4 regions of the Bradyrhizobium roseum genome follow, and region 2 is predicted to be linked to each of the others. Evidence: predicted binding sites of a transcription regulator. Region 2 holds the regulator's gene; each other region holds the start of a gene.
What was found. The regulator PhoB, encoded in region 2, activates phosphate uptake and scavenging genes when phosphate is short. The targets are predictions, from matches to a motif close to TGTCATNNANCTGTCAT.
Positions count from the first base shown of each region.

Region 1: phnF (phosphonate metabolism transcriptional regulator PhnF) is a predicted target of PhoB. The motif match lies at 2,796-2,812, and genes of this name have one in related genera.
Region 3: phnC (phosphonate ABC transporter ATP-binding protein) is a predicted target of PhoB. The motif match lies at 3,593-3,609, and genes of this name have one in related genera.
Region 4: QUH67_RS29490 (esterase-like activity of phytase family protein) is a predicted target of PhoB. The motif match lies at 5,753-5,769, and genes of this name have one in related genera.

Region 1 is NZ_CP129212.1:2,755,563-2,763,532, reverse strand. It holds gene QUH67_RS12985 (alpha-D-ribose 1-methylphosphonate 5-phosphate C-P-lyase PhnJ) at 1-566, opposite strand, end outside; gene QUH67_RS12980 (carbon-phosphorus lyase complex subunit PhnI) at 563-1,666, opposite strand; gene phnH (phosphonate C-P lyase system protein PhnH) at 1,669-2,274, opposite strand; gene phnG (phosphonate C-P lyase system protein PhnG) at 2,276-2,689, opposite strand; gene phnF (phosphonate metabolism transcriptional regulator PhnF) at 2,849-3,577, shown strand; gene phnE (phosphonate ABC transporter, permease protein PhnE) at 3,590-4,444, opposite strand; gene phnE (phosphonate ABC transporter, permease protein PhnE) at 4,441-5,328, opposite strand; gene phnD (phosphonate ABC transporter substrate-binding protein) at 5,397-6,305, opposite strand; gene phnC (phosphonate ABC transporter ATP-binding protein) at 6,380-7,195, opposite strand; gene QUH67_RS12940 (transferase hexapeptide repeat family protein) at 7,375-7,970, shown strand, end outside.
Region 2 is NZ_CP129212.1:7,076,638-7,084,607, reverse strand. It holds gene QUH67_RS33605 (permease) at 1-988, shown strand, start outside; gene QUH67_RS33600 (thioredoxin family protein) at 1,003-1,239, shown strand; gene pstS (phosphate ABC transporter substrate-binding protein PstS) at 1,635-2,645, shown strand; gene pstC (phosphate ABC transporter permease subunit PstC) at 2,796-3,794, shown strand; gene pstA (phosphate ABC transporter permease PstA) at 3,799-4,644, shown strand; gene pstB (phosphate ABC transporter ATP-binding protein PstB) at 4,641-5,462, shown strand; gene phoU (phosphate signaling complex protein PhoU) at 5,474-6,190, shown strand; gene phoB (phosphate regulon transcriptional regulator PhoB) at 6,201-6,905, shown strand; gene QUH67_RS33565 (GcrA family cell cycle regulator) at 7,084-7,593, opposite strand.
Region 3 is NZ_CP129212.1:4,836,552-4,844,521, reverse strand. It holds gene QUH67_RS23020 (S26 family signal peptidase) at 1-464, shown strand, start outside; partial or broken gene QUH67_RS23015 (ABC transporter substrate-binding protein) at 540-753, shown strand; gene QUH67_RS23010 (IS110 family RNA-guided transposase) at 1,493-2,557, shown strand; gene phnC (phosphonate ABC transporter ATP-binding protein) at 3,682-4,440, shown strand; gene phnD (phosphate/phosphite/phosphonate ABC transporter substrate-binding protein) at 4,464-5,336, shown strand; gene phnE (phosphonate ABC transporter, permease protein PhnE) at 5,339-6,145, shown strand; gene QUH67_RS22990 (NAD(P)-dependent oxidoreductase) at 6,156-7,169, shown strand; gene QUH67_RS22985 (LysR family transcriptional regulator) at 7,171-7,970, shown strand, end outside.
Region 4 is NZ_CP129212.1:6,229,378-6,237,347, forward strand. It holds gene QUH67_RS29460 (TonB-dependent hemoglobin/transferrin/lactoferrin family receptor) at 45-2,198, opposite strand; gene QUH67_RS29465 (hypothetical protein) at 2,239-2,469, shown strand; gene QUH67_RS29470 (hemin uptake protein HemP) at 2,651-2,857, shown strand; gene QUH67_RS29475 (heme/hemin ABC transporter substrate-binding protein) at 2,865-3,818, shown strand; gene QUH67_RS29480 (FecCD family ABC transporter permease) at 3,869-4,906, shown strand; gene QUH67_RS29485 (heme ABC transporter ATP-binding protein) at 4,903-5,709, shown strand; gene QUH67_RS29490 (esterase-like activity of phytase family protein) at 5,817-7,169, shown strand; gene QUH67_RS29495 (hypothetical protein) at 7,222-7,970, opposite strand, start outside.

The sequences.
Region 1 (7,970 bases), 3.0 Mb from region 2:
TTCGGCGTCGGCGACGGGTCCATCACATAGCGCGCGTTGACCTTCACCGGATAGGCATAGGCGGTGGCGATGTGGCCGAAGCGCGCGATGTCTTCGTACAGCTTGACGTGCATCAGGCCATACTCGCCAAGCGCATGCATGCGCCGCGTCTCGGTCTCGCGCGGCTCCAGGAAGCGCAGCGGCTCGGGGATCGGCACCTGATAGACCAGCACCTGCCCGGCATGCAGCGGCGCCTCGGGAATGCGGTGCCTTGTCTGGATCACGGTGGCATCCGCCGTCGCGGTCGTGGTTGCGACGCCGGCGGTCTTGCCGAAGAATTTCCGAATCGAGATCGCGTTGGTGGTATCGTCCGAGCCTTGGTCGATCACCTTCAGCACGTCATCGGGCCCGAGGATCGCCGCCGTCACCTGCACGCCACCGGTGCCCCAGCCATAAGGCATCGGCATCTCGCGGCTGGCAAACGGCACCTGATAGCCGGGGATCGCGATCGCCTTCAGGATGGCGCGGCGGATCATTCGTTTGGTCTGTTCGTCGAGATAGGCGAAATTGTAAGTCGGCGCGTTCATTCCGCGGCCTCCCGCATTGGCGACATCTCGTTTGCCTCGGCAAATTCCTTGCGCAGTTTGCGCAGCAGGCCGAGTTCGGACTGGAAGTCGACGTAATGCGGCAGCTTGAGATGCTCCACAAAACCGGTCGCCTGCACATTGTCCGAGTGCGACATCACGAATTCCTCGTCCTGCCCCGGCGCGATCACTTCCTCGCCGAGCTCTCGCGCGCGCAGGCTGCGGTCGACCAGCGCCATCGACATCGTCTTGCGCTCACTCTGACCGAAGGCGAGACCATAGCCGCGCGTGAAACACGGCGCTTCGGTCGCCGACCCCTTGAACTGGTTGACCATCTGGCACTCGGTCAGCGCGATCGACCCGAGCGGAACTGCAAAGCCGGCATCCTCGGCCATGAATTCGACCTCGACCTCTCCGAACCTGATCTCGCCGACAAAGGGATGGTTGCGGCCATAGCCACGCTGCGAGGAATAGCCCAGCGCCAGCAGGAACCCCTCGTCGGCGCGTGCGAGGTTCTGCAGGCGCAGGTCGCGGTCCGCCGGGAAGTCAAGCGGCTCGCGCGTCAGGTCACCGACGGGGGCGTCAGCATCCGCGGCCGGCGACGGTTCGATCAGGCCGTCGCGACCGAGAATATCGGTCACGCGCGGGGTTGCTGCCGTGGACGCTTCACCGGTCGCAGGAATCTCGGGCGCAAAACCTTCGGCGAGCTGCGGGTCGAGCAGCCGATGGGTATAGTCGAAGGTCGGGCCCAAAATCTGACCGCCCGGAATATCCTTGAAGGTCGCTGAAACCCGGCGGCGAACCTGCATCGCACCGGTGTCGACCGGCTCGGTGGCGCCAAAGCGCGGCAGCGTGGCGCGGAAGGCGCGCACCAGGAAGATCGCCTCGATCAGGTCGCCGCGCGCCTGCTTGATGGCGAGCGCCGCCAATTCGCGATCGTACAGCGAGCCTTCGGTCATGACACGATCGACGCCGAGCGAAAGCTGCTCGGAGATCTGGGCCAGCGAAAGTTCGGGCACATCACGATCGCCGCGCCGCTCGTGCGCCAGCAGGCGATGGGCGTTTTCGATGGCGCGCTCGCCCCCCTTGACGGCTACATACATGCTCAGCCTCTCCTCACGAGCCGCGCCGTGCGCGGGATGGCGACGATGCAATCGTCATGAACCAGCACGACGTCGATGCCGCGCGGAAACAGCGCAGCGTTGATGGCCAGCCGCTCGAACAGGTCACGCGGCTGGATCGAAGCACGCAATGTCGCCGTACCGTCGATGCCGGGGCCCCGCAACTCGACCACGGGACCGTCCGTCAGGCTTTCGACTTGCAGGATCAGCGTGGTCGAACGATCCGGATATTCATTGCTGCCGAACGCGAAGCGATCGAGCGCCGGAAGGTTTTTGGGATCTCCGACCAACGCAAAACTGGAGATCGACGGATCCGTGACGACAGGTGCACTGGTGTGGAATTTGAGCCATTTTCCAACGTCCGGCGTCGCGGCCATCCGCGAATCCAGCCAGATCGGCGTATCGTGATCGAACAGCGTCAGAGCGATGGCAGCCGCGCCCCGCATCATCGCCGGCGGCGTTCCTGCCATCGAAGCAATGCGCTGGATGCTGCCCGGTCGCGCCATCGCATCCATCACGGAGCGGAACGTCGATTGCGCCGACAACACCTTGTCGGAAAATCCAGCGGGCAATTCGGCAATTGTCGTCATGTCAGCCCTCACCCCGCACGAGTGTGTAGAAATCGACCCGCGTCGCCGCCGCCTCCGCTGACTTGCGGTTTCGTTGTTCGACCATTGCGGCACGCAGCGGCGCGATCACCTCGGCCTCCACCGCGGCTGCAAACTCACCGGACTGAACCATGGCGTCGCACAGCGCGATCAGTTTCGCCTTGTGACGGTCGCGGCCAAGCGTGTAGCCGAAGCCGACTTCGCCGGTCGAAAGCCGCACCGCGGCACGCGACACCGTGGCCTCGCCGAGATTGAACGGCGCGCCGTCACCGCCGACGCGGCCACGCACCATCACCAGACCATTTTCGGGCTCGCGCAGGTCCTGATGCGCCGGCAACGCCATCGCTTCGAGCCGGCCGGCGATGTCCGCGGCCTCGGCGTAGGCCAACACCGCCATCGTCGCCCTGCGCCGGGCCTGCCCGTGAGTTTCCTCGCCTGCCATCACATCGACCTTGCCTGAATCAAGTTGTCTATGATACTAGACAACTCGATACCGAAACGCCATGACGATTTCGTGACGCCGAGGTAATTTTTCTCCAATGGCCGAACCCGCCGCATGAGCATTCAGGACATCGCTTCCGGCGTCGCCTTGTGGCGACAGGTCGCCGACGGCATCGAGCGCGGCATCGCCGAGGGCCGCTTTGCTGCCGGGGAAAAGCTGCCGGGCGAGGTGGAGATCGCCGAGACCTATCGGGTCAACCGCCATACCGTTCGCCGCGCGCTCGCCGCGCTGGCCGAACGCGGCCTGGTGCGCGCCGAACGCGGCAGCGGCACCTATGTCGAGACCCGGCGCATCGCCTATCCGCTGCGCTCACGCACGCGGTTTTCCGAAATCGTCGGCGCCGGCGGCCATGAGCCGCGCGGCCAGTTCATCGATGCGACGCAGGAAGACGCCCCGCGCGAGCTGGCGCGGGAGCTCGGACTGAAGACGGGGACACCGCTGATCCGGATCGAATCGGTACGGCTCGCCGACCGCACGCCGATCTGTGTCAGCACCTCCTGGCTGTCGGCCGAACGTTTTCCCGATGCCGGAAAAGTCTTCGCCCATGTGCGGTCGATGACCAAGCTGGTGGCGCACTACGGCGTCAGGGATTTTCGCCGTGCGTCGACCCGGATCACCGCCGGCATCGTCGATGCGACCGACGCCGCAAGGCTGGATCTCGCCCTCGGACGGCCGATCCTGGTGGTCGATGCCACCGACGTCGACATCGACGGCAAACCGCTGGTGACCAAGCGCGCGCGCTTTGCCGCTGAACGCGTGGAGTTTCTGGTCGAGAATGATTAGGCCGGCAAGACCTTATGCGATCGCCCGCTTGCCGATGATCGCGAAGCGCAGCTTACCTGACATCCAGTCGATCGCAGATACCGTGATCAGGATCAGCAGGATCAGAAACGACACTTTTTGCCATTCCAGCACCCGGATCTGCTCGGCGAGCTGAAGCCCGATCCCACCGGCCCCGACGATGCCGATGATCGTCGCCGATCGCGTATTCGATTCGAAATAATAGAGCACCTGGCTCAGCAGGACCGGAAAGACCTGCGGCAGCAATCCGAACCGGACACTGTGGAGATGGTTGCCGCCCGACGATCGAACCCCCTCGGCGGGGTTCTTGTCGGCAACCTCGATCGCTTCCGAGAACAGCTTGCCGAACGTGCCGAAATCGCTGCAGATCACGGCGAGCATCCCTGCAAACGGCCCCAACCCGACGACACCGACCCAGATGAGGGCCCATATCAGGGTATCGACACCGCGAATGGTATCGAGGCTGCGGCGCGTCAAGACGTGGACGATCCGGTTTGCGACCACATTGCGCGCCGCCAGCAGGGATACCGGCAACGCGAGCAGCGCCCCGCCCAACGTGCCGAGAAACGCAATCGAAACCGTCTCGCCGAGCGCATGCAGATATTTGAGTACTTCCGCCCAGGACCCGGGATTAGGCGGCACCATCAGCCGAACGAATTCACCCAGCCTGTTCAATCCATCGGAAAGCCGGTGAAAGGGAATGTCGAGCTGGACGATCCCATACAGAAAAAGCGCTATGGCGCTGCCAATGCCGATCGCGATTCCTGCCCGATGCCACCAGTCCGGACGGAATACTTCCGGATAGCGTTGAGCGATGCCGGCCCGATTGTCGAAGTCGAAGGAATTCATCTGGCGGAGTCCTCCAGCCCGAGGAGGCGGTGCCGCACCCGCTCAGTGACGAAGTCGATCAACATGACGGTGACAACGATCAGCAGAAGGATGGCACTAACATCGCTGTAATAGAACTTGCGGACGGCCTCGATCAGATCCTGGCCGATTCCGCCGGCGCCGACAAAACCCATCACGGCCGCGCCGCGGACGTTGATCTCGAACCTGAGCAGGGCATAGCTGACGAAGTTCGAGATCACCTGGGGCAAAGCCCCAAACCGGACGATCTGAAGCCAGTTTCCACCGCTTGCCGCGACCCCTTCGATCGGCTTGCTGTCAATGTTCTCGACAACTTCGGCAAACTGCTTGCCCAGCGCTCCGGCGGTATGGATCGCGATGGCGAGAACGCCCGGCAGCGGCCCCAGACCAAACGCCAGTACAAAAATCAGGGCAAAGACGATCTCCGGCACGGTCCGGCAGAATTCGAGAACGCGCCGCGTGACGAACACGGTCGTACGGGATTTCACGAGGTTGGCCGACGCGAGGAAGCAGAGAGCGAAACCGCACAACGCTCCCGTCAGCGTTCCCATATACGCGATCAGTAACGTATCACCGAGAAGCCGGGTCCAGCGCGGTAGTCCCCAAAGCCAATCCGAAAGATCAACCCACGCGGTCGCGAACGAAAACTTAGGAGCTATGCTGACAAAATAGGCCGGAAATCTCCAGAAGTTCTCGACGAAACTGCCGAAGTTGACATCGCCCATCCACCCCGCAGCGATGGCCGCGGCGACCAGCAGCGCGCAACCCAGCCATATGCGCCTGCGCTTGGCCGCAACCGCAGCCGCATAGCGATCAGCCAGTTCGCGCAGCCTGGCTTCCGGGAATTCGGGGACCGCTGTTCGCATGGGATGTTCGGGAAGAAGGATAGGCGGATCTCGCGATCCGCCCGTTCCATCCGGACCCTTCGCTTTCCTCAGGATTTCTGCTTGCGAAGGCTGTCGACAAACTTGGTGAGGTCGATCACGGCCTCATACGCCTTGTGATCGACTTCGACGAAGGGCAACTGCTTGCCCTCGTAGATCTTGTCGAACGCGGCCTTGTCCTTCACCGCGATTTCAAGCACGGCTTTCTTGATCGCCGCCTTGAGGTCGGCGGGTAGACTGCCGAGATATGCCATCGGCGAATTCACGATCTGCTCGGACTTCATGATGATCTTGAAGTCGACAGCCTTCGCCATGCCCTTCCGGTCCATCCGGAGCAGGTTAGACTCTTTCTCGTCGTTCCACCAGTTGAACGCCGCGTCGCAGGTACCCTGCGCGAGTCCGATCACCGCGTTTTCGTGGCTTCCCGAATAAACCACTTTGGAAAAGAATTTTTCCGGGTCGATGCCCATCTTGTCCATCGCAAAGCGCGGGACGTTGTTGCCTGACGTCGAATTGGGATCGACAAGGCAGAGATTCTTGCCCTTCAGGTCCTGGATGTCCTTGTAGCTCGAATCGCTTTTGACATAGAGGACCGAGTAGTAGCCTTTGGTTCCATCGCCATTCACTTCGATCGCGAACGGCTCAACCTTCGCACCGATGATGTAGGCGCGTGCATACGACGCCGGACCATACATCGCGACGTGGATGTTGCCTGCCCGCTGGCCTTCGATGACCGCGGCATAATCGTTGGCGATCCGCAGCGTGACTTTGGTCCCGAGTTCGCGGGACAGATACTCCGTCAGAGGAGTCCAGCGGTTGGTCGTGCCCGAGGCATTCTCATCGGGAACCTTGGCAAACACCAGCTCCGGATATTTTGCCTTCCAATCCTGAGCCGTGGCGGCCGAGGTTGAGAATGCCAATGCCGCCGCAGCGGCGAAAATCATACGACGATCCATCATGACGTCTCCCGTTGTCGCGAAAATGAAGCTGGCGGTAATCCGGTCCCGCGAACTCTTGGTTTAAACATCGGCACTCAGGCGACGGCGACGGTGCCGAGAGCAGGAATTGCCACGCTTTCCGGCACATGCTCAGGCGCGGCGCCCATCACTTCATCTGCCTCGAGATCGTAGAGTTCGCGCGAGATGCGATCGGTCAGCGCCACCGGCGCGCCGTCGAATACAATCCGTCCCGAAGCCATGCCGATCAGGCGGTCGCAATAGCTGCGCGCCAGATCGAGCGAGTGCAGATTACAGACCACCGTGATGCCGAAATGCTTGTTGATCCGCAGCAGCGCATCCATCACGATCCGGGTGTTGCGGGGATCGAGCGAGGCGATCGGTTCGTCGGCGAGTATCATTGCAGGCTGCTGGACCAGCGCACGCGCAATTGCGACACGCTGTTGCTGGCCGCCCGACAGCTGGTCGGCGCGCTGGGCCGCAATCGAGGCCATGTCGAACTGTTCTAGCGCCGACATCGCAATCGCCTTGTCTTCTTCGGGCCAGAGCTGCGCCAGCGACCGCCATGTCGGCACCGTTGAAAGCCGCCCCATCAGCACATTGGTCAGGACGTCGAGCCGACCAACCAGGTTGAACTGCTGAAATATCATGGCCGAACGCGCACGCCACTGCCGCAGTTCCTTGCCGCGCAGCGCGGTAACGTCGACGCCCTCGAACAGGATGCGGCCTTCGGAGGGCTCGGCGAGGCGGTTGATCATCCGCAGCAGAGTCGACTTGCCGGCGCCGGATCGTCCGATCACGCCGACGAAGCTGCCGGGCTGAATCGAGAATGACGCGTTGTCTACCGCGGCCTTGGTGCCGAACCGGCACGTCAACCCTTCCACCACCAGCATGCACTGCTCCAGCGTTGTCGTCGTCATGCATCGCTAGCCGCTCGATCTAACAGTTGTGTGACAGACTGCTGCGGTGCGGCGTTCGTCCACAGCCGCCGCTCGCGTCATGCGCCCGTCATGATACTGTCACTGAGCGCATCGAAGACCAGCGTGACTTTCCCTTGATGGATGGACCTGCCATGGCCGGCAAAATGCTTTCCAACGAACCGACGATCGACCCGACCGCCTCGACGCGCGACTGCAAGTTTGGCGCCTATACCGAGGTCGGCGCCCGGACCATTTTGCTCGAAGTCACGATGGACGATTATTCCTACGTCGTGAACGACTCGCAGATCACCTACACTTCAATCGGAAAGTTCTGCTCGATCGCGGCAATGACGCGGATCAACCCGGGCAATCACCCGATGCACCGTGCGTCGCAGGCGCATTTCACCTACCGCGCCAGCAGCTATTTTCCGGGCGAGAGCGACGATACCGAATTCTTCGCCTGGCGGCGCGAGCACCACGTCCATATCGGCCATGACGTCTGGATCGGCCACGGCGCGGTGATCCTGCCCGGCCGTTCAATCGGTACCGGCGCGGTGGTCGCGGCCGGCGCCATCGTCACCAAGGACGTCTCCGCCTACACGATCGTCGGCGGCAACCCGGCGCGGCCGATCAAGCGGCGGTTTCCCGAATCCACCGCCGATCGACTGACGAACCTTGCTTGGTGGGACTGGGACCACGAGACGCTGCGCCGCGCCCTGCCCGATTTCCGAAAACTCGACGTCGAGGG
Region 2 (7,970 bases):
CGTCGCCCTGTTGCTCTGGGGCCTGGTGTACAGTCAGCTCGTTCCGTTTTCGCAATGGGTCGTGTCGTTGGCGCCCATCGATCCCAAGAGCCACCTTGGCGAGGCGCTCAGCTTCTTCGTCTACGACACGCCGAAAGTCCTGATGCTGCTGACACTCGTGGTGTTCGGCATGGGAGTGGTGCGCAGCTTCTTCTCGCCGGAAAAGACGCGCGCGCTTCTTGCCGGAAAGCGGGAAGGCGCCGGCAACGTGCTGGCGGCTGGTCTCGGGGTACTCACCCCATTCTGCTCGTGTTCTGCGGTGCCGATGTTCATTGGTTTCGTCAGCGCCGGTGTTCCCCTTGGCGTCACCTTCTCGTTCCTGATCTCGGCCCCGATGGTGAACGAGGTGGCGCTCGGGCTTTTGTTCGGGCTCGTCGGCTGGAAAGTGGCGCTCACCTATCTCGGCTTCGGCCTGTTCGTCGCGATTACGGCAGGCTGGGTGATCGGCCGCCTGCATCTCGAAAACTGGCTGGAAGAATGGGTTCGCAACATCCGCGCGAGCGCAGCCGAACTGCCGCCGGAAGATGTCACCGCTGTTGATCGTATCAAGACGGGTATCGAAGCCGTGCGCGAGATCGTCGGCAAGGTTTGGCCCTGGATCATCGCGGGCATCGCCATTGGGGCGTTGATTCACGGGTACGTACCGTCGGACCTGCTCGCCTCGATCATGGGACAGGGCGCCTGGTGGTCGGTACCGGCCGCGGTCCTGATCGGAATTCCGATGTACTCGAACGCCGCCGGCATTATCCCGGTCGTTCAAGCCCTGCTTGCCAAGGGGGCGGCGCTCGGGACCGTGCTCGCCTTCATGATGTCGGTGATCGCGTTGTCGGTTCCGGAGATGATCATCCTGCGCAAGGTATTGAGTCTGAAGCTCATAGCGGTCTTCGTCGGCGTTGTCGGGACGGGCATCCTTGGGGTCGGGTTACTGTTCAACCTGCTGTTCAACTGAAACGAGGGGGATCCATGAAAGACGTCAAGGTGCTCGGCCCGGGCTGCAAACGTTGTGTCGCTACGGCCGAGATGGTGCAGGCCGAAGCGGACAGGCTGGGAGTACCCGTCACAATCGAGAAAGTGACCGACTACGCGGCGATCGCCGGTTACGGCATCGCCTCGACGCCGGGCGTGGTCGTGGACGGCAAGGTTGTGCATGCCGGCGGATTGCCCAAGCCGGAACACCTCGCCACATGGCTGGGCGCCTGAAGGGGCCGCGCGTCTCGAATAAGAGGTCACGGCGCGGCGTCTTGCTTGCACGGTAATCTCGCCAGCACCAAGGAAGCCGAGATTTCGACGGCTTACTCAACAGAAAAGCATAAGTTCCCGACGGACTTGGATCCGGCGTAATCGGGATCGCGATCCTTGGCTGACGCCGGCCCGGTCGTCCTCTAAAAGTGCACAAAAAACCGACAGCCTTCAGCGCCGGATTTCCCCAGGCAAAGGGCGGCTTAGGCATTAAATTCAAGATATTTCAATGGCTTGGCAGTGTCATCCAACTGTCATCGAACCTTCGTAAAAGCTCTATCGACCGCTCCTAGACCAGCGGCAAGTGAGCGCTATCGGGCGCAACAAGCGCTTCGCTCACCAGATGGAGACCAACCATGAATTTCATGAAAGCTATCGTCGCTGCCGGCCTGGTCGCCGCTTCGACGTCGTCATTCGCTGCCGACATTACCGGCGCGGGCGCGACCTTCCCGTTCCCGCTCTATTCGAAGTGGGCCGATGCCTACAAGAAGGAGACCGGCAACGGCCTGAACTATCAGTCGATCGGTTCCGGCGCCGGCATCAAGCAGATCGTGGCCAAGACCGTGACGTTTGGCGCCTCCGACATGCCGCTCAAGCCGGAACAGCTTGACAAGGAAGGCATGATTCAGTGGCCGCAGGCGATGGGTGCACTGGTGCCGGTGGTGAACCTTGAAGGCATCAAGCCGGGTGAACTGGTGTTTTCCGGCGAGCTGCTCGGCGACATCTATCTCGGCAAGGTCAAGACCTGGAACGATCCGGCGATTGCCAAGCTCAACCCGAAGCTGAAACTACCTGCCGACGCCATCACGGTCGTGCGCCGTTCTGACGGCTCCGGCACCACGTTCCTCTGGACCGATTACCTCTCGAAAGCCAATGCCGAGTGGAAGACGAAGGCAGGTTCCGGCACCGCGGTCGAGTGGCCGACGGGCGTCGGCGCCAAGGGCAATGAAGGCGTTGCAGGCAATGTCAGCCAGACCAAGAACTCGATCGGCTATGTCGAGTACGCTTACGCCAAGCAGAACAAGCTGACCTACGGCGCGATGATCAACAAGGCCGGCAAGACCGTACAGCCGACCATCGGGGCCTTCCAAGCTGCGGCTGCCAATGCCGACTGGGCGGGCGCCAAGAACTACTTCGTCATCCTGACCGACCAGCCCGGCGAAGCGTCGTGGCCGATCACCGGCGCGACCTTCATTCTGATGCACAAGGATGCCACCGACAAGGCGGCGTCCAAGGAAGCGATCAAGTTCTTCAAATGGGCTTTCGAGAAGGGCGACAAGATGGCCGAGGAGCTCGACTACATTCCGATGCCGGAGCCCGTGGTCAAGCTGATCGAGAAGACCTGGTCGGCCGACATCAAGAGCTGATCGGCAAGTGCCTCACAATAAGCTCGCTCAACCCGGTCTTGGCCGGGTTGAGCACCCCTCTCGGGATAGGAGAGGCAAGAAAAATGCGCGAGCCCAAAAAAGCCGTGCACCGACGTCCGGGTCATTGGGCTATAAGTACAGGGGATTGGCGTGGCAGAAATGGCGGTTGAGCGCGACGTAATGGATGCTGCCGGACCTTACGATCGTGCGAGGGCGCTCAGCGCCTTCAAGTTCGGCGACGTCACCTTCTACTGGATTACGCGCGCCTGCGCGATCTCGGTTCTCCTCATCCTCGGCGGCATTATTCTATCGCTGATCGTCGGCGCATGGCCGGCGATGCGCGAGTACGGCGCGGCCTTCCTGTGGACGCAGCGCTGGGCGCCGTCGGCCGATCCGCCGGTTCTCGGCGCGCTCGGTCCGATCTACGGCACGTTGATCACCTCCGTGATCGCGATGATGATCGCCATTCCGGTCGGCCTCGGCATTGCGGTGTTTCTCACCGAGATCTGTCCGATCTGGCTGCGTCGTCCGATCGGGCTTGCCGTCGAACTGCTCGCCGGGATACCCTCGATCATCTACGGCATGTGGGGCTTCTTCGTGCTGGGCCCGTTCCTGGCCAACAATTTCCAGCCGTTCATGATTTCCGTGTTCGACGGCGTCCCGGTGCTCGGAACCATCTTCGCGGGTCCGCCGTCCTATCTCAGCCTGTTCAACGCGGCCTTGATCCTCGCCATCATGGTGCTGCCCTTCATTACCGCGATCTCGGTCGACGTCTTCAAGACGGTGCCCCCGGTATTGAAGGAAGCGGCCTATGGCGTCGGCTGCACCACCTGGGAAGTCGTCCGCAACGTCGTCATTCCCTACACCCGGGTCGGCGTGATCGGCGGCATCATGCTGGCGCTCGGCCGTGCGCTCGGCGAGACCATGGCGGTGACCTTCATCATCGGCAATTCGTTCAAGATCCAGTCCTCGATCTTCGCGCCGGGCACCACGATTTCCGCCGCGATCGCTTCCGAGTTCGCCGAGAGCGATGGCTTGCATCAATCCGGCCTGATCCTGCTAGGCCTGCTGCTGTTCGTCTTGACCTTCTTCGTCCTGGCGGCCGCGCGCCTGATGCTGATGCGGCTGGAAAAGAAGGCGGGGAGCTAAGATTATGAACCCGATCTACGCATCCCGCCGCCGCAACAACATCATTGTTAAGTTTCTCTGCCTGGGCGCCGCCTTGTTCGGTGTCACCTGGCTGGCGCTGATCCTGTTCACGCTGTTCTACAACGGTCTCGCCGGGCTCAACCTCGCCGTCTTCACCCAGGATACGCCGCCGCCGGGTTCGACCGACGGTGGCCTGCGCAACGCCATCGTCGGCTCGATCATGATGACCGTGATCGGGGTCGGCATCGGCGCGCCGCTCGGCCTGTTCGCGGGAACCTATCTCGCCGAATACGGCAAGCACGACAAGCTGACGTCGGTGATCCGTTTCATCAACGACATTCTGTTGAGCGCGCCGTCGATCATTATCGGCCTGTTCATCTACGGCGCGATTGTGGTGCCGATGGGCGGCTTCTCGGCGTTCGCCGGCTGTCTGGCACTGGCCGTGATCGTGATCCCCGTGGTGGTCCGCACCACCGAGGACATGCTGGGACTGGTGCCCAATCCACTGCGTGAGGCAGCCTCCGCGCTCGGCCTGCCGCGCTCGCTGGTGATCCGGCGGATCGCCTATCGCGCCGCGCGCGCGGGCCTGATCACCGGCGTGCTGCTGGCGACAGCGCGCGTTGCCGGCGAGACCGCGCCGCTGCTGTTCACCGCGCTGTCGAACCAGTTCTTCAGTCTCGACATGACCAAAACGATGGCGAACCTGCCGGTCACCATCAACAACTTCGTGCAGAGCCCCTATGCCTACTGGAAGCAACTCGCCTGGAGCGGGGCGCTGCTGATCACGCTCACCGTATTGGCCCTGAATATTGGCGCGCGCGTTCTCGGCGCCGAGAGGACATCCAAATGACCGAACTCTCCGTATCCGTGAGTAATGCGAGCGGATCCGTTCCGCAGGTGGCGCTGCCCGAGGCGCCGCCAAAGGTGACCGCCCGCGGCTTGAATTTTTACTATGGCGAACATCACGCGCTGAAGGATATCAATCTGACGCTCGGCACCAACCGTGTCACGGCCTTCATCGGCCCGTCCGGCTGCGGCAAGTCCACGCTGCTGCGGATCTTCAACCGGATGTACGATCTCTATCCCGGCCAGAAAGCGACCGGCCAGTTGATGCTGGACCAGACCAACATTCTCGACCCCAAGCTCGACCTCAATCTGCTGCGCGCCCGTGTCGGCATGGTGTTCCAGAAGCCGACGCCGTTCCCGATGACGATCTACGAAAACATCGCCTTCGGCATCCGCCTCTATGAGAAGATCTCCAAGTCCGAGATGGACGGCCGGGTCGAGAAGGCGCTGCGCGGCGGCGCGCTGTGGAACGAGGTCAAGGACAAACTCAATGCCAGCGGCCTTTCGCTGTCCGGCGGCCAGCAACAGCGGCTCTGCATCGCGCGTACGGTCGCGGTGCGGCCGGAGGTGATCCTGTTCGACGAACCCTGCTCGGCGCTGGATCCGATTTCGACCGCCAAGATCGAGGAACTGATCACCGAACTGGCGGAGGACTACACGATCGCGATCGTCACCCATAACATGCAGCAGGCGGCGCGCGTCTCCGACAAGACCGCCTTCATGTATCTCGGCGAGTTGATCGAGTTCGACGACACCAACAAGATATTCACCTCCCCGAGCGATCGACGCACGCAAGATTACATCACCGGCCGGTTCGGTTGAGGAGATAGAAAATGGCTTCTGAACACACCGCCAAGGCGTTCGACAGCGACCTCCAGGAATTGACCCGTCTCGTCGCCGAGATGGGCGGCCAGGTCGAGCGCATGATCACCGAATCCGTCGACGCGCTGGTCCGCCGCGACGTCGCGCTCGGCAACCGCGTCGTCGCGGCCGATGTCGAGGTCGACCGTCTGCAGCACCTGATCGAGGAGCGCGCGGTGCTGACCATCGCACGGCGCCAGCCGATGGCGGTCGATCTGCGCGAGATCGTCGGCGCCATGCGTGTCGCCACCGACCTGGAGCGGATCGGCGATCTCGCCAAGAACATGGGAAAGCGCGTCGCCGCGCTGGAGAATGATTTTCAGCCGCTGAAGCTCATTCGCGGCCTGGAGCACATGACCGACCTGGTGCAATCGCAGGTCAAATCGGTGCTGGACGCCTATGCGGCGCACGACCTCCCGGCGGCGCTGGCGGTATGGAAGGGCGACGAGGAAGTCGACGCCATCTGTACCTCGTTGTTCCGGGAACTCCTGACCTATATGATGGAAGACCCGCGCAACATCTCGTTCTGCATTCACCTGATGTTCTGTGCCAAGAATATCGAGCGGATCGGCGATCACGCGACCAACATCGCCGAAACCGTGTTCTACATGATCGAAGGCCAGCAGATGCTCGACAAGCGCCCGAAGGGCGACATGACGACGTTTGCCACCACGTTGCCTAGTACTTGAGGAATAAAAGATGAGCGCGCGCATTATGGTGGTCGAGGACGAAGAAGCGCTGACCACGCTGTTGCGCTACAACCTCGACGCCGAAGGCTATGAGGTCGAAACCGTCGGCCGCGGCGACGATGCCGATACGCGGCTGAAGGAGCGCATTCCCGATCTCGTCGTGCTGGACTGGATGCTGCCGGGCCTGTCGGGTATCGAACTGTGCCGTCGCTTGCGGGCGCGGCCGGAGACCAAGCAGTTGCCGATCATCATGCTCACGGCGCGCGGTGAGGAGAGCGAGCGGGTGCGTGGCCTTGCGACCGGCGCCGACGACTACATCGTTAAACCGTTTTCGGTGCCGGAGTTGCTGGCGCGGGTGAAGGGTCTGCTGCGGCGGGCAAGCCCAGAGCGGCTCGCTACCGTCTTGACCTATGGCGATATCGAACTCGATCGCGAGAAGCGCCGCGTCGCGCGCTCGGGCCGCTCGATCGATCTCGGCCCGACCGAGTATCGGCTACTGGAATTTTTCCTGGAGCATCCCGGCCGCGTGTTCAGCCGCGAGCAATTGCTCGACAGCGTCTGGGGCCGCGACATTTACATCGACGAACGCACCGTCGACGTCCACATCGGCCGGCTGCGCAAACTCCTCAACCCGGGCCGCGAACAGGATCCGATCCGCACCGTGCGCGGCGCGGGATATGCGCTGGATGATCGGTTCGCGAAGGTGGAGTCGTAGCACGGCTCCAGTGCCTCACCCTGCATTCTATCGCCGTCCCCGCGAACGCGGGGAGCCATAACCACGAATCTCGATTGTTGAATTGAGCCCGGAGCTCACGCTCGCCAAAACCCCACACACCTGTGGTGATGGGCCCCTGCGTTTGCAGGGACGGCCGCTTTGGAGTATCGCGCGCGACTTAACGGGTCGGCTTCGGTGCCGCACGCCGCCGATCGGACGCCGGCTGATACGCCACGCGCGAGTGATGCGCGCAGTAGGGCAGTCCCGAAAGCGCCTTGCCGCCGCAGAAGAAGAATTCCGGGCTGGCGGGATCGCCGACCGGCCAGTGGCAGGTGGCTTCGTTGAGTTCGAGCAGCGACAGCCGCTGGCTCATCGGCACCACGTTGTCGAAGGCGATCGGATCGGGTTCGATCTCGACCTCGAAGGCGTGCGCCAGCGCGGTGTTGCCGCGCGAAACCGGGCGCGACACGCGCACCATCTGCTGGGCCGGGCGCGCCTTGCGCTGCCGCGGCGCGGCCGAGGAGGGTGACTTGGCGCGGCCGGAGAGGCCCAGCCGGTGCACCTTGCCGATCACAGCGTTTCGGGTCACATTTCCGAGTTCCGCGGCAATCTGGCTTGCCGACAAGCCGGCTTCCCAGAGCTTCTTCAGCTGCTCGACGCGATCGTCGGACCAGGTCAATACCGTCATCGTAGTCTTTCCTTCGCACCGCGCCGGCCGATATGGGGCAGCGCGGGCGACGTCATTCGTCTCAAAAAACCCTGCGGTCAGAATCCCTTAGCCCTCGCCGGGCGCGGAAAGCGCGCCCGAACGTGTACGCAATACAAAATGGACTCTTAGGGATAAAAACCGCCGCACGAGATGTCGTACCCGACAGCCCAAAAGCTACAATATGGCGTGACTCCGGCGCAAGAGTCCGCGCCCCAACGTCCACATGTTCCGACATGTAGGCACGATACTGCGTGTTTTCCACCACACCGCAATCCTACGGATTTAGCCCTCCTGAGATGCAGGAAAGGCGTGTTCCATGGCGTGTTGACAGCGCTCCGCGCCCACATAGAATGCCT
Region 3 (7,970 bases), 2.2 Mb from region 2:
TCGTCGGCCTCGGTGTTCATGCACCACTCGTCATCTACAATGCCTCAGGCAGTGCGCCGCTCGGCTTCTATTACCTTGAGAACCGCCTGCCAGGCCGGGGAGAGGTCGCGGTCATCAGACCGCCGCCGGTGCTTGAAGCCTTGATGGCGGCGCGTGGGATCCTGCCGGCTAAAGTGCCGCTGGTGAAACAGGTCATGGCCGCCGGGGGCGATGAAGTCTGCCGCTCCAGGGAGAGTGCAGGCACTCTCGCCGTGAACGGCAGGGTCGTCGCCGAAGTACTGGACAAGGATCGGGAAGGGCGGCCCCTGCCGTCGTGGGATGGCTGCATCCGGTTGGTCGATGGCGAGTTCTTCCTGCTGCAGCCGCATCCTCATTCGTTCGATTCCAGGTATTTCGGGCCGGTACAGAGATGCGACATTCTGGGCGTCGCCCGGCCGATATGGACCTGGAATCCGGATCAATAGGCTTCGTGATCGATGACGAGGGGGGCTCTTCGCAAACTGTTGCATAAACTCTGTACTCGAGAAGCGGAGAAAGTCGCGCAGCTTCTGGTCCACGTGCATCGAGCGATGCGGTGAGGGCCTAACGCGCGAGAATGTCATGAAACAGGCGACCTCGCTCGAGGATGTCCCGGACGACAACACGCTACACGGGATGGCCATCAACACGTCGCCAACCGGCTACCGCGTCCGCAAGCAGCTTCAAATGACGAAGTTCAACGGCAAACGCTGGGAGGTGTTCGGGCCGATACTGGGGGGGCGGGCCCGGGTTAAGTCGTCACACTTTGAGTCCGATCGGCGGCCTGTGGACTGCCGATTTTCTCGACGCGCGGCGGTCACACCATTGCTTAACAACGAGCCGGGTGAACATGCCGCAGTCGACGGCAGCCGGGCACTTGCTTTGCGGGAGGCTGCCCGGTTGTTGGGCGGGTGGGCGCACCGTGACCAACATCCGGTTTGCATTCGTCACGCTGCAACACGATGACGCTAAGACTTTCGGTTTGCTGCTGAAGGACCCTCGCTCACGCGGCAAGAGTTCGCGGAGGAGCGCGATATTGACGTGCTGATGGGCGATGCCTTCGGCCCGCGCTCTACTCGTCGCTTCGCTCCTCACCGAGCCACCCTACGGGTGTCTCGGCCCTCCGGGTAACGATCGCTATCGCAAGCGCTCGCAAACAGTGGGGGGGCTCGCAAGTCAGCTGCCAAAGTCGCGGCGGCTCTTCGCAATGAATCGGCCACCAGCCGATGTGTTCGGGCAGGCGCTATTGGATGATCCACCAAAGTGACCCGTGTTGCATTTTGTCGCAAATCGCCGCGAGTACCGAGAGTCTGCTGGCTTGGAAGGTGGGCTCTCGGAACCAGCGACTGAGCAGGCGAGGAGGGCTCTTCAAATCGGGCTTCGAGATACCGGTGCACGGGGATAGGAAGGTGGTGGCCGAATCCGGAGCCTGGTGCAACGACTTGGAAGGTCGTTGCCAAAAGGGAGAGCTCCGATGAAACTGTACGTTGGATTGGACGTCGGCCTTGAAGAAACCAGCGTTTGCATCGTCGATGGCGAAGGTCTCACGGTCCGCGAAGTCAAGGTCAGCACGGAGCCAGCGGCGATCCGCTCCGCTGTTGAGGGCTACGCGGATCGCCTCGATAGAGTAGGGGTCGAGGCGTCATCGCTGGGCATCTGGCTGTACCGTGAGTTGCAGCCCACTGGGGTGCCGATCGTTGTCGTGGAGGCACGCCACATGCGCGTTTCGCTATCGACGATGCGCAATAAGACCGACCGAAACGATGCTCGCGGCATCGCGCAGATGATGCGGTTGGGCTGGTACCGCGCCGTGCATGTCAAGAATATCGACATGCAGAGAATGCGCACATTGTTGACCAACCGGAAGCTGTTGAAGCGCAAGCTGGTTGACCTCGAGAACCATGTTCGGGGCGCTTTGCGGGCCTATGGTTTGCTCGTCGGGGCCGTCGCCCGAGGGTCCTTTGAGGACCGCATCCGCGAGCTGATCGAGCACAGCGATCCGATTTTTGTGATGTCCATCCAGGTCATGCTCGACGTGCGCCGCGCCATCCTCGAAGGTTATGATCGGCTGCATCGCGTGCTGCTGCAGGTGGTCCAGCATGATCCTGTTTGCCGGCGTCTGATGACGGTTCCGGGCGTCGGTCCGGTGGTGGCGTTGTCATTCAAGGTTGGCGTCGATGACCCTCATCGTTTTACCCGCTCGCGTACGGTGGGCGCCCATTTTGGCCTGACGCCGCGGCGCCACCAGTCCGGTACATCGATCGATTTTGAGGGTCATATCAGTAAACAGGGCGATATCTCCGTGCGGGAGGCGCTCTGTGAGGCAGCTGCGAGTCTGCTGCTGCGGGTCAGGAAATGGTCGGCGTTGCGGGCGTGGGGTCTGCGGATTGCCAAGCGGTCGAGCATGCTGTGTGCGATTACGGCAGTAGCGCGAAAGCTCGCGAGCATTCTCCACCGGATGTGGGTGAGCGAGACCGACTTCCACGTCGGATTTGGTGCCAAGGTCACGCAACGGCTGCGCCTGAAGCCGGCGCAGTAACGACTGGAAAGACGAGCATCGGAAGGCCGCTGGGGCGACTCCCCAGCATGCTGAGGAGGGAAGGGAATTAGAGATCCGCGCGCGCGGTGAGCGTCCCCTGGCGGGGCCGCGAAACGGGGAATGTCCGCTATCTCTTGCCTGCTGCCGCCCCTCGGGGATGAGAGCGCTAAAGTGCTTGGACAGCCCTGTTTACCAACCTGATGAAGAGCATGCGACGGCCCTGGTGCTGAACGCGAAGGAACGCATGGACCCCGCCTGGTGAATGCCCGTCGCAAGCGCGGCTGTGGCGAGACTTGTGCGTGTAGATGGAGGGAAGCAGCGATGCTTGTTCTGCGAGGAGTCGAGAAAATCTGCAGGAGGGAGTTGACTTTGTCCGCCCGATTAGGAAGGCAAGATAAAAGCACGGGCGCCTGAGCGCGCCTAAGTCGTTGTCTGCACATCCAAGATTAGTTGCTACTGTATGTATCGTGTCGCTACCTCGTTCAGCTGCCATGGCGGAGCTGAAGTCGTGTCCAGACCCGCGAACGTAGCAGCCGGCGGCTGCTGTCATCCCTGCCAAGACGCAACATCCGGTCTGGATGCGCGCAGCGCCATAATAATTGAACGGGGAGCGAGCGAAGGCTGGTGTCGCGGTTATAACGGGAGCAGGTTCGCAGGTGCCCAAGAAAGCCGGGCCGTAGCTTGGACCTTCGAGAATCGCTTTCTAGACGTCTCCCCTTTTTAGGAGGGGAACGCCGTCAATCGATGCGACCTCAGGGGCCGTTGGCATTCGCGCGATAGCTTCCTCGACCAAGCCCACCGAACGCTCCAGGCGACGGAGAAGCGATGTCAAACGAGGCGCACCCTTTCAATACCCGCCGCGTCCGCGGTTCGAGTCCGGTCGGATTTGATGCAAACCAGCTGCTGGAACTCTGGTGCTTGCGGCGTGGCGATCTGTCCCCGGCCGGAATCGAAACAGCACTCCTCGCGGAATTCGATTCTGAGTTGAACTTGTTTACCAGTTCCGCCCGCACGCCGGATTGCCCTGGGCCGATTAGTCATCCCCACGTCATGGACGCTTGATAGTCGAACCGAACAAGGACCGAGTTTGTTCGGCAACAGCGAACACCGCTGCGAGATGCTACATGTTAACACTCCAGAACGTTGCAGTTACATACCGGAACGGCGTCGTGGCGCTGCGGCCGACCAGCGCGGTGTTCGAGCGAGGGAAGTTCACGGTCCTGCTTGGCACTTCGGGTGCGGGAAAATCGACGTTGCTGCGCAGCCTCAACGGGCTCGTGCGGCCGACTTCGGGGGAAGTTTGCGTCGAGGGTCGAGGATCGATCTTCGCCAGCCGGGCCCAGTTGCGGGCGCACCGGCGACGGACCGGCATGGTGTTCCAGCAGCATCATCTGATCGGGCGGCTGTCGGCGCTCGAAAACGTTTTGACGGGACGGCTCGCGGCACACAGTGTCTTGCGCTCGATTTTTCCGCTGCCGCGCGCCGATCGTCTGCTGGCGCTGGAGGCGCTCGACCGGGTCGGTCTTGCCGACAGGGCCCTGCACCGCGCCGACCAGCTTTCCGGGGGGCAACAGCAACGCGTCGGTATCGCGCGCGCCATGGCGCAGAAGCCCGAGATCGTGCTCGCCGATGAACCGGTGGCGAGCCTCGATCCCGCCACCTCGGTCCGGGTGCTGGAGGATCTTCACCGGATCTGCCGCGAGGACGGCATCACCGCCGTCGTCAGCCTGCATCAGGTCGATCTGGCGTGCCGGTTCGCCGATCACGTCATTGGCCTCGCTCAGGGACGCATCGTTTTCGAAGGCCCGCCGGATCAACTTGGACCCGCCACGCTCGATCGCATCTATGCGACGGAACGCGAGGGCCTCGCCGCCGCAGCCTGACCCAATAAGAACGGAGAAATGAGATGATCAACCGCCGCAATTTCCTCGCCGCATCGGCCGCGACCGGCTTCTGCGCGTTCGCCGGCCCCGCATTTGCCGCCGACAAGACCAACCCCGACAAGCTGCGGATCGCGCTGCTTCCGGACGAGAACGCGTCGACGATCATTCAGAACGCCCAGCCGCTCAAGAAATACCTCGAGGAGGTGCTCAAAAAGCCCGTCGAGATCATTGTCACCACGGACTATTCGTCGATGATCGAGGCGATGCGGTTCGGACGCATCGAGGTCGGCTATTTCGGCCCGTTCTCCTACGTGCTCGCCAAGTCGAAAGCGCCGGAGATCGAACCGTTCGGTGTCGGCGTCGAGAAGGGCAAGCCCAACTACCAGTCGATCCTGATCGCCAACGCCGATGGTCCGGTAAAGGAATTGCCAGATATCAAGGGCAAGCCGTTCGCCTTCGGCGATCGGGCTTCGACGTCGAGCCATCTGGCACCCCGCGCCCTTCTCGCCAAACAGGGGCTGATCGGCGATTCCGATTACAAGGTCGTCCATCTCGGTCAGCACGATGCGGTGGCGCGTGCCGTCGCTGCCGGGCAGGTGCCCGCGGGGGCGTTGTCCGAATCCATCTATCGGGTCCTCGTCGAAACCAGGAAGATCGATCCGGCCAAACTCAGGCAGCTCGCATTGTCCGAACCGATTCCGAATTATCCAATGACGGTGCAAGGCTTTTTGAAACCCGAGCTCAAGGACGCTATCAAACGGGCATTTCTGGACCTGAAGGATCCGGTCATCCTCAAGCTTTTCCGCGTCGAAGCCATCGCGGCGGCAACGGATAAGGACTACGACGTGCTGCGCGACATGGCCAATGTGCTCCAGCTCGACGTCGCCAAGCTCTGAAAATGAGATCCGCTTCACCCCCATTTGACACCATTCTCGCCGATCAGCGCCGGGCCGCCCTGCGCGGGACCGGCCTCGTCGGCCTGATCGTTGCCGCCTGCGTCGTGGCGCTGGCGGCCACCGGCTTCTTCGATGCGCAGCGCTTTCTAGAGAGCGGGCCTGCGATCGCCACGCTGGCCTCCGAAATGGTGCCGCCCGATTTCAGCCGGTGGCAGTCCTGGCTGCGCCCGCTGCTGGATACGCTCGCGATGTCGATCGCGGGGACCGCGCTCGCCGTGGTGTTCTCCCTTCCGCTCGCGCTGTTGGCTGCTCCCAACACCAGCCCGCATCCGGCCGTTTATCTGGCGGTACGGACACTGCTCGCCTTTCTGCGCTCGGTGCCGGAGATCATCCTTGGCGTTCTCTTTGTCGCCGCGGTGGGCTTCGGCGCACTGCCCGGCGTGCTTGCACTGGCGCTGCATTCGGTCGGCATGGTCGGAAAATTTTACGCGGAGGCGATCGAGCACGTCGATCCAAAGCCGCTGGAAGCGGCGCGTGCGGCCGGCGCCACCCCGATGCAGGTCATCCAGCATGCGGTTCTGCCGCAGGTGCTGCCGCAGCTTACCGACGTCACGATCTATCGCTGGGAATATCATTTCCGGGCGTCCGCCGTGCTCGGCATCGTCGGCGCGGGCGGTATCGGTTTTGAATTGATCTCGGCGCTTCGGCTGCTGAACTATGATCAGGTTTCGGCCATCTTGCTTTCGATCCTCGCCTGCGTCGTGATCGTCGATAGCGTCGGCGCTTACTTGCGAAAATCGCTCAAGTGACCGTGCCGCGATGACAGAATTGCCTCTCGTCGTCCTGACCAATCGGGTTTTCCCGCAGACGCGCGCCGCCTTCGAGGGCGTCGCGCGTGTCGTCGCAAACGAGCAGTCAGAGCCATGGAGCCACGATCAGGTAATCGAGCGCTGCCGCGAAGCGGCCGGGCTCATGGCGTTCATGACCGATTGCGTCGATCGCGACTTTCTCGATCAATGCCCAAACCTGAAAGTGATCGGCGCCGCCCTGAAGGGCTACGACAACATCGATGTCGAGGCCGCAAGCGAGCGCGGCATCCAGGTGACGATCGTGCCGGACCTGCTCACCGAGCCGACGGCCGAGCTGGCAATCGGGTTGATGATTGCGCTCGGGCGGCACGTTCCTGCCGGCGATGCCGGCATTCGGGCATCGGGCTTTGCGGGCTGGCGACCTCAGCTTTACGGAACCGGTATCCGCAATTCGACGGTAGGGATCGTCGGCTTCGGCCTGGTCGGTCGCGCCATCGCGCGCCTGCTCTCCGGGTTCGGCTGCCGCATCGTCGCGTTCGATGCAAATCCGTTCGAAGCTCCCGGTATCGAGGCGGCTTCGTTCGAGAACGTGCTGAAGCTGGCCGACATCGTCGTGCTGGGCCTGCCGCTGACCGAAGCCACGACCGGCTTGATCGACGCAGAAGCGATCGGCCGGATGCGCCACGGCGCGCTGCTCGTCAACCCCGCGCGGGGCTCTCTGGTCGATGAAGCCGCCGTGGCCGACGCGCTCGATAGCGGCCATCTCGGCGGATATGCCGCCGATGTTTTCGAATGCGAGGACTGGGCGCGGCCGGGCCGGCCCGGAGCAATCGACGCAAGATTGACCAGGCCCGGTGCTCGAACCGTGTTGACGCCCCATATCGGATCGGCGGTGATGTCGGTGCGGCGCGAGATCGAGTTGTCCGCGGCTACCAGCATCACCGAGGCCCTGGCCGGCAAGGTGCCTGCCGGGGCCGTCAACAGACCCACGCGCCAAACAAGTATTCCTGCATTGACCAAATGAAATGCTGAATCTGACCCATGCCCGTTCGTTCGTGACCGTGATCGCAACGCGGGGCGTTCGGGCGGCCGCGCGCCAACTTGATCTGGCGCCTTCCACCATCGTGGAGCACATCCGCCAGCTGGAGGAGGTTCTGGCTGCACCTCTGGTGGTACGCCGGCGTGGCGGCGCCTTGCCGACGGATCAAGGCGCGCGTTTCCTTCCGCTAGCGCGCTCGCTGGTAGAGACGGCCGGACGAGTGCGCAGCCTGATTCATCTTCCCGCACTACGCGTGGCCGCATCTAGCAACGTCGGCACCTATTTGCTGCAGCCTCACATCGCAGCCTTTCGGCAAAGTGCTCGCATTCCGGTCGAACAATGGATTGGCTCGAACTCGGATGTCGTCGCCCGGCTCGAACGAGGCGAGGCTGACCTAGCCGCCATGGAATGGTGGGATGGAAGGCCGGGCTTCACCACGCGCACCTGGAGGCGGGAGCCGCTCGTTGTCATTGTCGGACCCGGTCACCGCTGGGCCCGACTTGGGTCCGTGTCTGTGACTGCGCTGCAAGGCGAGCCACTTCTCGGCGGTGAATCCGGTACCGGCACTGGTTATCTTCTGCGCCGGCAACTCGGACCGCTGGCGAAATCTCTCGCGATCGTCGACGGTTTCGGCAATACCGAGGCTGTCAAGCGGGCGGTCCGCGCCGGCTACGGTTCGTCGATCGTCATGGAAGCCTCTGTTGCCGACGAAGTCGCAACTGCGCAGCTTGTCGCGCTTCGTATTGAAGGCGTCGAACTCGCCAAGGAGATCAAACTGATCGTTCC
Region 4 (7,970 bases), 850 kb from region 2:
TCAACGCGGCCCGGTGCAACATGATCGGTTATCAGCTCGTCAAATTACGCTCCGCCAAAGTGAATCTTCAAGCCTGCCTTGTAGACCCTGCCCGGTCCAGGACTCGACCACAACACGTCGTTTTGCGTGGTGCCGTCGGTGGAACTGCCGGGAATGGAATAGGGCCGGTAATACTGGTTGAGCAGATTGTCGATCGATGCCGTGAACATGATGTCCTTGGTCGCATGCCAGGTCGCGTACAGATTGACCAGCTCATACCCGGTCGAGGGAAGATATCCGGCGGGGACGTCGTTGTTGGCACCGAACGAAGACCACTGCGCCGCCAGGATCAGCCTGCGGTCGAGCAACCGCACGCCACCAGTCGTCGTGATCTTGCGCGGCGTGATGGTCGCCAGCCCGATATTGGTGGCGACGTTCTTGCCGCGGATCAGGTGACCGGCAACGCCGACATACCATAGGCCGGCATCATACATGGTCTCGGCTTCCACGCCCTCGATCCGGGCGTGCGCGATGTTCTGGTACTGATAGAACTGCGAGAACGTGCCGAACGGAGTCGCTGTCGGCGTCGAGGCAACGAGATCGATGTAGCCTTCGACGTCGTTGCGGAAGACGTTGAACTTGCCGCGGAAGCTGTCGCCTGACGTGAAGATGTCATTGTACTTCAGGTTGAGACCGACTTCCTTGTTCTTGCCGACCTCAGGCCGCAGTCCGGCGTTGGGCAGGAAGCAGAACAGGCCGCTGGTGCCATCGGGACAGGCGAACAAGGCCGGACCGCCGCCCGTGGCGTGGCCGCCCGCGATCAGCGTCTCGGTGATCGACGGCGCGCGATAACCTTCGGCATAGCTCACATAAGGCGTGAAGCCTGCCATCGGCGTCACGCCGAGGGTGATCTTTGGCGAGAAACGGTCGCCGCCGGTAGAGACCGTCCGCGAGTCCAGATCATAGCGATCGTAGCGAATCGCGCTGATGGCTTCGAACCAGGTCGAATAGTTCTGCTTCAACTGGATGAAGCCGCCGGAAACGGTGCGCACGCCGCTCGGCGTGGTGACGTCGGAGTTGCCGCGCGCGTCGGTCGTCACCACGTCGTCGCGGAACGCGTCGAACCCGTAAGTCACCGCATTGCGCCAGTCGCCGACGTTGAATCGCGTGGTGTTGTTGACGTCGACGCCGAGCGTGTCGAGCACATAGCCGCGGCGGTCGCCGACGCAGCCCGAGATGTTGTTGCCGGGAGTACCGATCGGGCAAACGCCGCCGCCGGTGCTGATGCGGTTGTTGTAGGTCTTGACCTGGTCGTTCTCGACCCGGTTGCCATATACCGTGGCGTTCCAGTCGAACCAATTGTCGTCCGGCTTGGAGTACTTATAGGTGATCGTGCCAAGGTAATTCTTCGCGTCCGATGAATAGACCGACGAGCCCGCGATCGCCGCCAGCGGCGCCGCCGTCGTGGTGGCCCCGCGATTTTGCTGCCCGATGCTGTATTGGTAATCCTGGAATACGCCACCGATCTTGACTTCGTGACCATCGGCGGGGCGGACGGTCAGCTTCATCAGGCCTGCCGCAAGCTCATTGCCGGTGTTGCCGATTTCGGTGCCGTTGCCGTCCTTGTAGTTGCCCTGGGTGCGGTACACCGCGCCGCCGAACACGTCGACATTGGGATCGGCGCGCACGCCGCCGAAGATCGAGCCGAGGCCGCGCGCATTGTTGGTGCCACCGGAGCCGGTCATGTCGACGCCCCAGCGCTCGCCCGGACGCACGACGTCGTTGATGTCCTTGGTGCGGAACGAGACCAGGCCGCCGATCGCGCCGGAGCCGTAGATGTTGGATGTCGGGCCGCGCACCACGTCGACGCCGCCGACCAGCTCCGGATCGAGGAAGAACGAGCCGTTGGCATTGTGTCCGGAACGCTGGTAATTCTGCCGCGCGCCGTCCACGACGACGGCAACACGGCCGAAATCCTGCAGGCCGCGGATGTTGATCACGGTCGCGGGGTCGTCGCCGCGCTCCTGGAACGACACGCCCGGCACATTGTAGAAGACATCCGACAGCCGGTTCGGCTGCAGACCCTGGATCTGCTCCATCGATACCGAGCTGACCGGCGCCAGCGCATCGATCGCGCGCTCCTCGGTCTTCGAGGCCGCCACCGTGATTGTGTCAAGCGATTGCACCGGCGCGCGGCCGATCTGCGCGCGCGCGTTCATCACCGGCGAGGCTTGCGCCTCTTGTTGCGGCGCGGCCGGCTTGCGCTTCGACTGCTTCAGCTTTTTCTCGGATGCGCGCGTAGCGGTCTCCGGTCCGGCCGATTGGGAATATGCCGCGCTCGACGATATCAAAGCGAACGAAATTGCCGACGCGCCCAAAACCAAGGCGCGCGAATACCTGACCCCGAAAGCCATACTGCCCCAACCTGTTATTTGTGTCTTGGGTTTGGCTGGCGGGCGCCGCCCTGAAGCGCGGCTGCTTGCTGGCTAATCATTTCCGCGACCGGGCACCCCCGCTCGTGTCGCGTCTGTCTTTGGTTACGCCGCGTTGAGGAACCGGTCAATCAGGCCGGGATGCACTTTATATCGATTGTAAAGTGCAGCTGTTGGATTGCGCGTCGATCAAATTATACAAAGCAGCTGATCGGGAACACAGGGACACAACCGCAATTATGGCGTCACCTTCAGAAGATAATGTCGGAGGCGCCGGAAAGCATGCCGAGAACCCGCCGTCTGCGAAGCGCGTTCTTACCATGAACGGCAGCCGGATCGATAGCCGCGAACTGTTCGCGACCGAGCGCGAAATCATCATCGCGCATGGCGCGGAAAGCTATCGCTTGCGCCTGACGTCGCAAAACAAACTGATTCTGACCAAGTGAACCGGTAATGACACTCTGCCGCACGCTCTTATTATCTGTGGCCACCTGCGGCTTCGTGCTCGGCGGTGCGGCCATCGCTGCGGGCATTACCGTACATGATGCGCGCAACCGCGATGTCACGATATCTGACCCGGCGAGGATCGTATCGATCGGCGGCGCGATCACCGAAATCCTTTATGCCCTGGGTTTCGAGGACCGCCTAGCCGGCGTCGACACGACGAGCCTTTATCCGCCGGCCGCACTGCGCGACAAGCCGAATGTCGGCTATATGCGCCAGCTTTCGGCCGAAGGCGTGCTTGGGCTCAATCCCTCGCTGGTGCTTGCGGTACAGGGCTCCGGGCCAAAGGAAACCATGGACGTGCTGGAAGCGGCCAAGGTGCCGCTGGTGCTGGTGCCCGAAACCTTTTCCGAACAGGGCCTGCTCGACAAGATCAAGCTGGTCGGCCACGCCATGGGTGCGGACAAGCGGGCCGAGTGCCTGACGGCGGTGGTGACCGACGATCTGGCGCAACTCCGCGAGCTGCGCGCCAAGGTGACGAGGCCGGTACGCGTGATGTTCGTGATGTCGCTATTGAACGGCCGGGCGATGGCCGCCGGAAAGAACACCGCGGCGAACGAGATCATCGCGCTCGCCGGCGCCGTCAACGCGATCGACGGCTATGACGGCTACAAGATCATCAATGACGAAGCGATCATCGCGGCAAAGCCCGAAGTGGTGCTGTCGATCCAGCGCGGCAAGGACTCGGTGGACGCGGAGACATTGTACGTCCATCCGGCTTTCGCGCTGACGCCGGTCGCGGCCAACAAGACTTTCATCGCCATGGAAGGCCTCTATCTGCTCGGCTTCGGCCCGCGCACGGCGGCTGCCGCCCGCGACCTCTCGATCAAGCTCTATCCGGGGCTGGCGCCGCAGGCGGAGAAATTCAAGCCCGCCGCCGTTACCGCCAACTGCCGGCTGTGACCACCCTCTCCGACAGCACCGAGCGCGCGAAGCCGCGCAGCGGATACGCCCTGCGTCCGCCCGCTTCGCTCACCCTGCTTTGCCTGCTGATCGCACTTGCCGGAGCGGCGCTGATCGCACTGACGATGGGCGCCGCCGGCATTCCGCTGGCCCGGCTGCCGGCCGCGCTCGGGCTGTGGGGCGACGCCGGACCGACGCTGGCACGCGACCAGCTCGTGCTGTGGTCGATCCGGATTCCGCGGATCGCCGCGGCCGCGATGGTGGGCGCCCTGCTCGCCGCATCGGGCGCCATCATGCAGGGGCTGTTTCGCAACCCGCTCGCCGACCCCGCGCTGGTCGGCGTTTCCTCCGGCGGCGCGCTGGCGGCGGCCGCCGCGATCGTGTTCACCGACAGCCAGATCGGCCAAAGCTTCCGCTTCATGCAGCATCAATTGCTGCCGATCGCGGCGTTTGCGGGCTCGCTGGTCACCACGATCGTCCTCTATTCGATCGCGAGCCGCTCGGGGCGGACGTCGATCGCGATCTTCCTGCTCGCCGGCATTGCGATTGCCGCCATCGCCAATGCCGGCATCGGGCTTCTGGTGTTCATCGCCGACGACCGCCAGTTGCGCGACATCACGTTCTGGATGCTGGGCTCGCTGAGCGGGGCGACCTGGCCCAAGCTCGCGACGCTGGCGCCGGTGCTGGCGCTTGCCTTGATCGCCTGCGTTTCGATCGCGCGCGGGCTCGATGTGCTCGTATTGGGTGAGGCCGAAGCGTTTCACAGCGGCGTCGATGTCGAGCGGCTGAAGCGGATTTCGATCGTGCTGGTGTCGGCGATGACGGGCGTCGCGGTTTCGGTCTGCGGCGTGGTCGGATTCATCGGCATCGTGGTGCCTCATCTGCTCCGGCTGGTGATCGGGCCGGCGCACCGGCTGCTGCTGCCGGCCTCGATGCTGCTGGGCGCCGTGCTGCTGGTGGGAGCCGATACGTTGGCCCGCACCATCGTGGCGCCCGCCGAAATGCCGATCGGCATCCTGACAGCGGCGATCGGCGCGCCGTTCTTCCTCGGCATGCTACTGCGCCAGCGCGGGCTGGTTTCGCTATGACCGACGTTCTCGAAGCGCAAACGGTCTCGTTGGCGATCGGCGGTGCCACGCTGGTCGACGGCGTCGATCTGCGTGTCAGCGCCGGCGCGATGGTCGCCATCGTCGGCCCCAACGGCGCCGGCAAGTCGACGCTGCTGCGGATGCTGTCCGGCGATCTCCGCCCGACCCGCGGGCAGATCAAACTGAAGCAGCGTGACATCCACGCCTATCCGCCGCGGCAACTCGCCCATCACCGCGCCATGCTGTCGCAGCACGTCAACGTCACCTTTCCGTTCACGGTCGAGGAAATCGTCCATATGGGCGCAGGCGATACCGGCCGCGCCGCCGCACAGAAACTGGTCGATGCGGCGCTGGGCGAGGTCGGGCTGGCGCATTTCAGCCACCGGCAATTGCCGACGCTCTCCGGCGGCGAGCAGCAGCGCGCGCATTTCGCCCGCGTGCTGGTGCAGCTTGCCTGCGGCGAAAAGCAGCATGGCCCGGGGCTCCTGCTGCTCGACGAGCCGACCTCCAGCCTCGACATGCGCCACCAGATCGATCTGGTGGAAACAGCGAAACGGCGCGCACAGAACGGCACCGCGGTGATCGCCGTACTGCACGACCTTAACCTGGCGATGCGCTTCGCCGACCGGATCGTGCTGCTGCATCGCGGCAGGCTCGCCGTCGACGGCGGCCGCACTGATGCAATCACCGCCGAAACCATCCGCCGGATTTTTGAGGTGGATGTAAAGGTTGAATACACCGATCAGGGCGCGCCGTTTCTGCTGCCGCAGACCATGCGGCCAGCGGGCCAGCCAATGACATAACGCCGCAGACTTATCCAACGGCGTCACGCTGCTTTCACGGAACTGTCAGCCAATTGTAACAGCCGCTCCGCAAGACACTCCGCATCGTCATCATGAGGAGATCCGCCATGCGCGTGTCGTTGCTCTGCTCCGTCGCTTCGCTATTTTTGGCCAGCGCGGCCTTCGCACAAGGCGAAGGCGAATTTCCCGCCACGTTGAAGGGTCACGCCGTGCTGTCGGCCGAGACCTTTGTCGAGGCACCTGCTGATGCGCCGGCGGATCTGAAGACCGCCGGCAAATACACGACCGGCAAGCGCATCGACGCCCTCGGTAGCGTGATGGGTAAATCCTACGAGCGCCCCACCGGCGTCTCGCTGCCATTCAAGGGCCAGCCGCTGCAGGGCCATTCCGGCATCAAGGTGATGCCGGACGGTTCGTTCTGGGTGCTGACCGACAACGGCATGGGCTCGCGCTACAACTCGGCCGACTCGATGCTGTACCTGAACCGCCACAAGATCGACTGGACGGGCGGCAAGATCGAACGGCAGGAAACTATCTTCCTGCACGATCCCGACAAGAAAGTGCCGTTCCGCATCCTGCATGAGGACACGGCAAAACGTTATCTCACCGGCGCAGACTTCGACACCGAGGGCTTTCAGATCATCGGCGACACCTTCTGGATCGGCGACGAGTTCGGACCCTATGTGCTGAAGGCCGACAAGACTGGCAAGATCCTGGCCGTGTTCGACAGCATGGCGGACGGCAAGCCGGTGCGCTCGCCCGACCATTGGTCGGTGCAGTCGCCGGGCGCGCCGGGCGCGAGCTACACCACGGTCAACCTGCGCCGCTCCAAGGGCTATGAAGGGTTTGCCGCCTCGAAGGACGGCAAGTTCCTCTACGGTCTGCTCGAAGGCCCGCTGTGGGACGTCGAAAAGAAGGATGTTGAAAAGGTCGACGGCAAGGAAGCCGCTCGGATTCTGGAATTCGACGTTGCGGCCGAAAAATTCACCGGCCGCTACTGGCACTATGTCTTCGAGCAGAACGGCCACGCCATCGGCGACTTCAACATGATCGACGCTTCGAGCGGCCTGATCATCGAGCGCGACAATGGCGAAGGCACGACCGACAAGGCGTGTCCGGCCGGCCAGCGCGGCGAGAATTGCTTTCCCGACCTCGCGAAGTTCAAGCGCGTCTACAAGATCGAACTGTCCGACGCCAATGTCGGCAAGCCGGTGCGCAAGATCGCCTATATCGACCTGATGAAGATCAAGGATCCCGACAAGAAGGCCCGCAAGCCGCTGAATGACGGCGTCTTGACCTTCCCGTTCTTCACCATCGAGAACGTCGACCGTGTCGACGAAACGCACATCATCGTCGGCAACGACAACAACCTGCCGTTCTCGTCGAGCCGCGATCCCAACAAGGCGGATGACAACGAGTTCGTGCTGCTGGAAGTGGCGGAGTTTTTGAAGGCGAAGTGAGGTAAGTGCGCGGCCCTCTCCGCTTCGTTGCGCGGAGAGGGTGATCAGAGGGCTACGGCAGCACAGCCGCCCGTCGCCGGTCGAGCGCCTTCGAGTGCACCATCCATGCCGGCAGAGCCTCACCATCGCGGTGTCGCCCTCCGGCGCATGCCGCTGCCCATGCCGATGCGGCACCGAGCAGAATGGCCGTCGCAACCGAGAATGCTAGGATGACGGTGCTGCGGCGTGACCTCGCGATGGCCGTCGTGGCGCTCGCGACGACGCCGTCGACCCTGCGTTCCGCGTCAGTTGCGGCAAGTCCGGTCAGAGCTACGACCTGCTGAACGAGATAGGTTCGATCCTCCGCGCTCATGCCGCTATGGCTCGAGGTGGTAAGAAGGATGCGACCAGCCTCCGCGCGTTCGGCGCTCAGATCGACATTGGGGGCACGGCGACCGGCGCGATAAAGGCGGTCCAGCTCATAACTCAAAATGGGCTCGGCCGCACTCGCCTGCGCCGTGCCTCGCGCCGGCGTTGTACGACTGACGGTGGCGGCGCCGATCCAAGTCGCAAGGATGGCTCCCATCACCACGGCAAGCGCCCAAGTACCGAGTCCATGGGCACCGTCGACGTGCTCGGTCTCATCCACTACTGCCGTGCCGACAGCTGGGGTAGCCGTCGGAGTACGGGTGTGCCCGGCAATGTAACCGCCGAGCCCGAAACTGATGACAGCCTGGATGATCAGATAGAGGCCTGACAGGATAGCAAGCGCCGCGGATGCATCGCGCCACGTCGGCGCCGTCGATGTGACGCCAAGCCCGA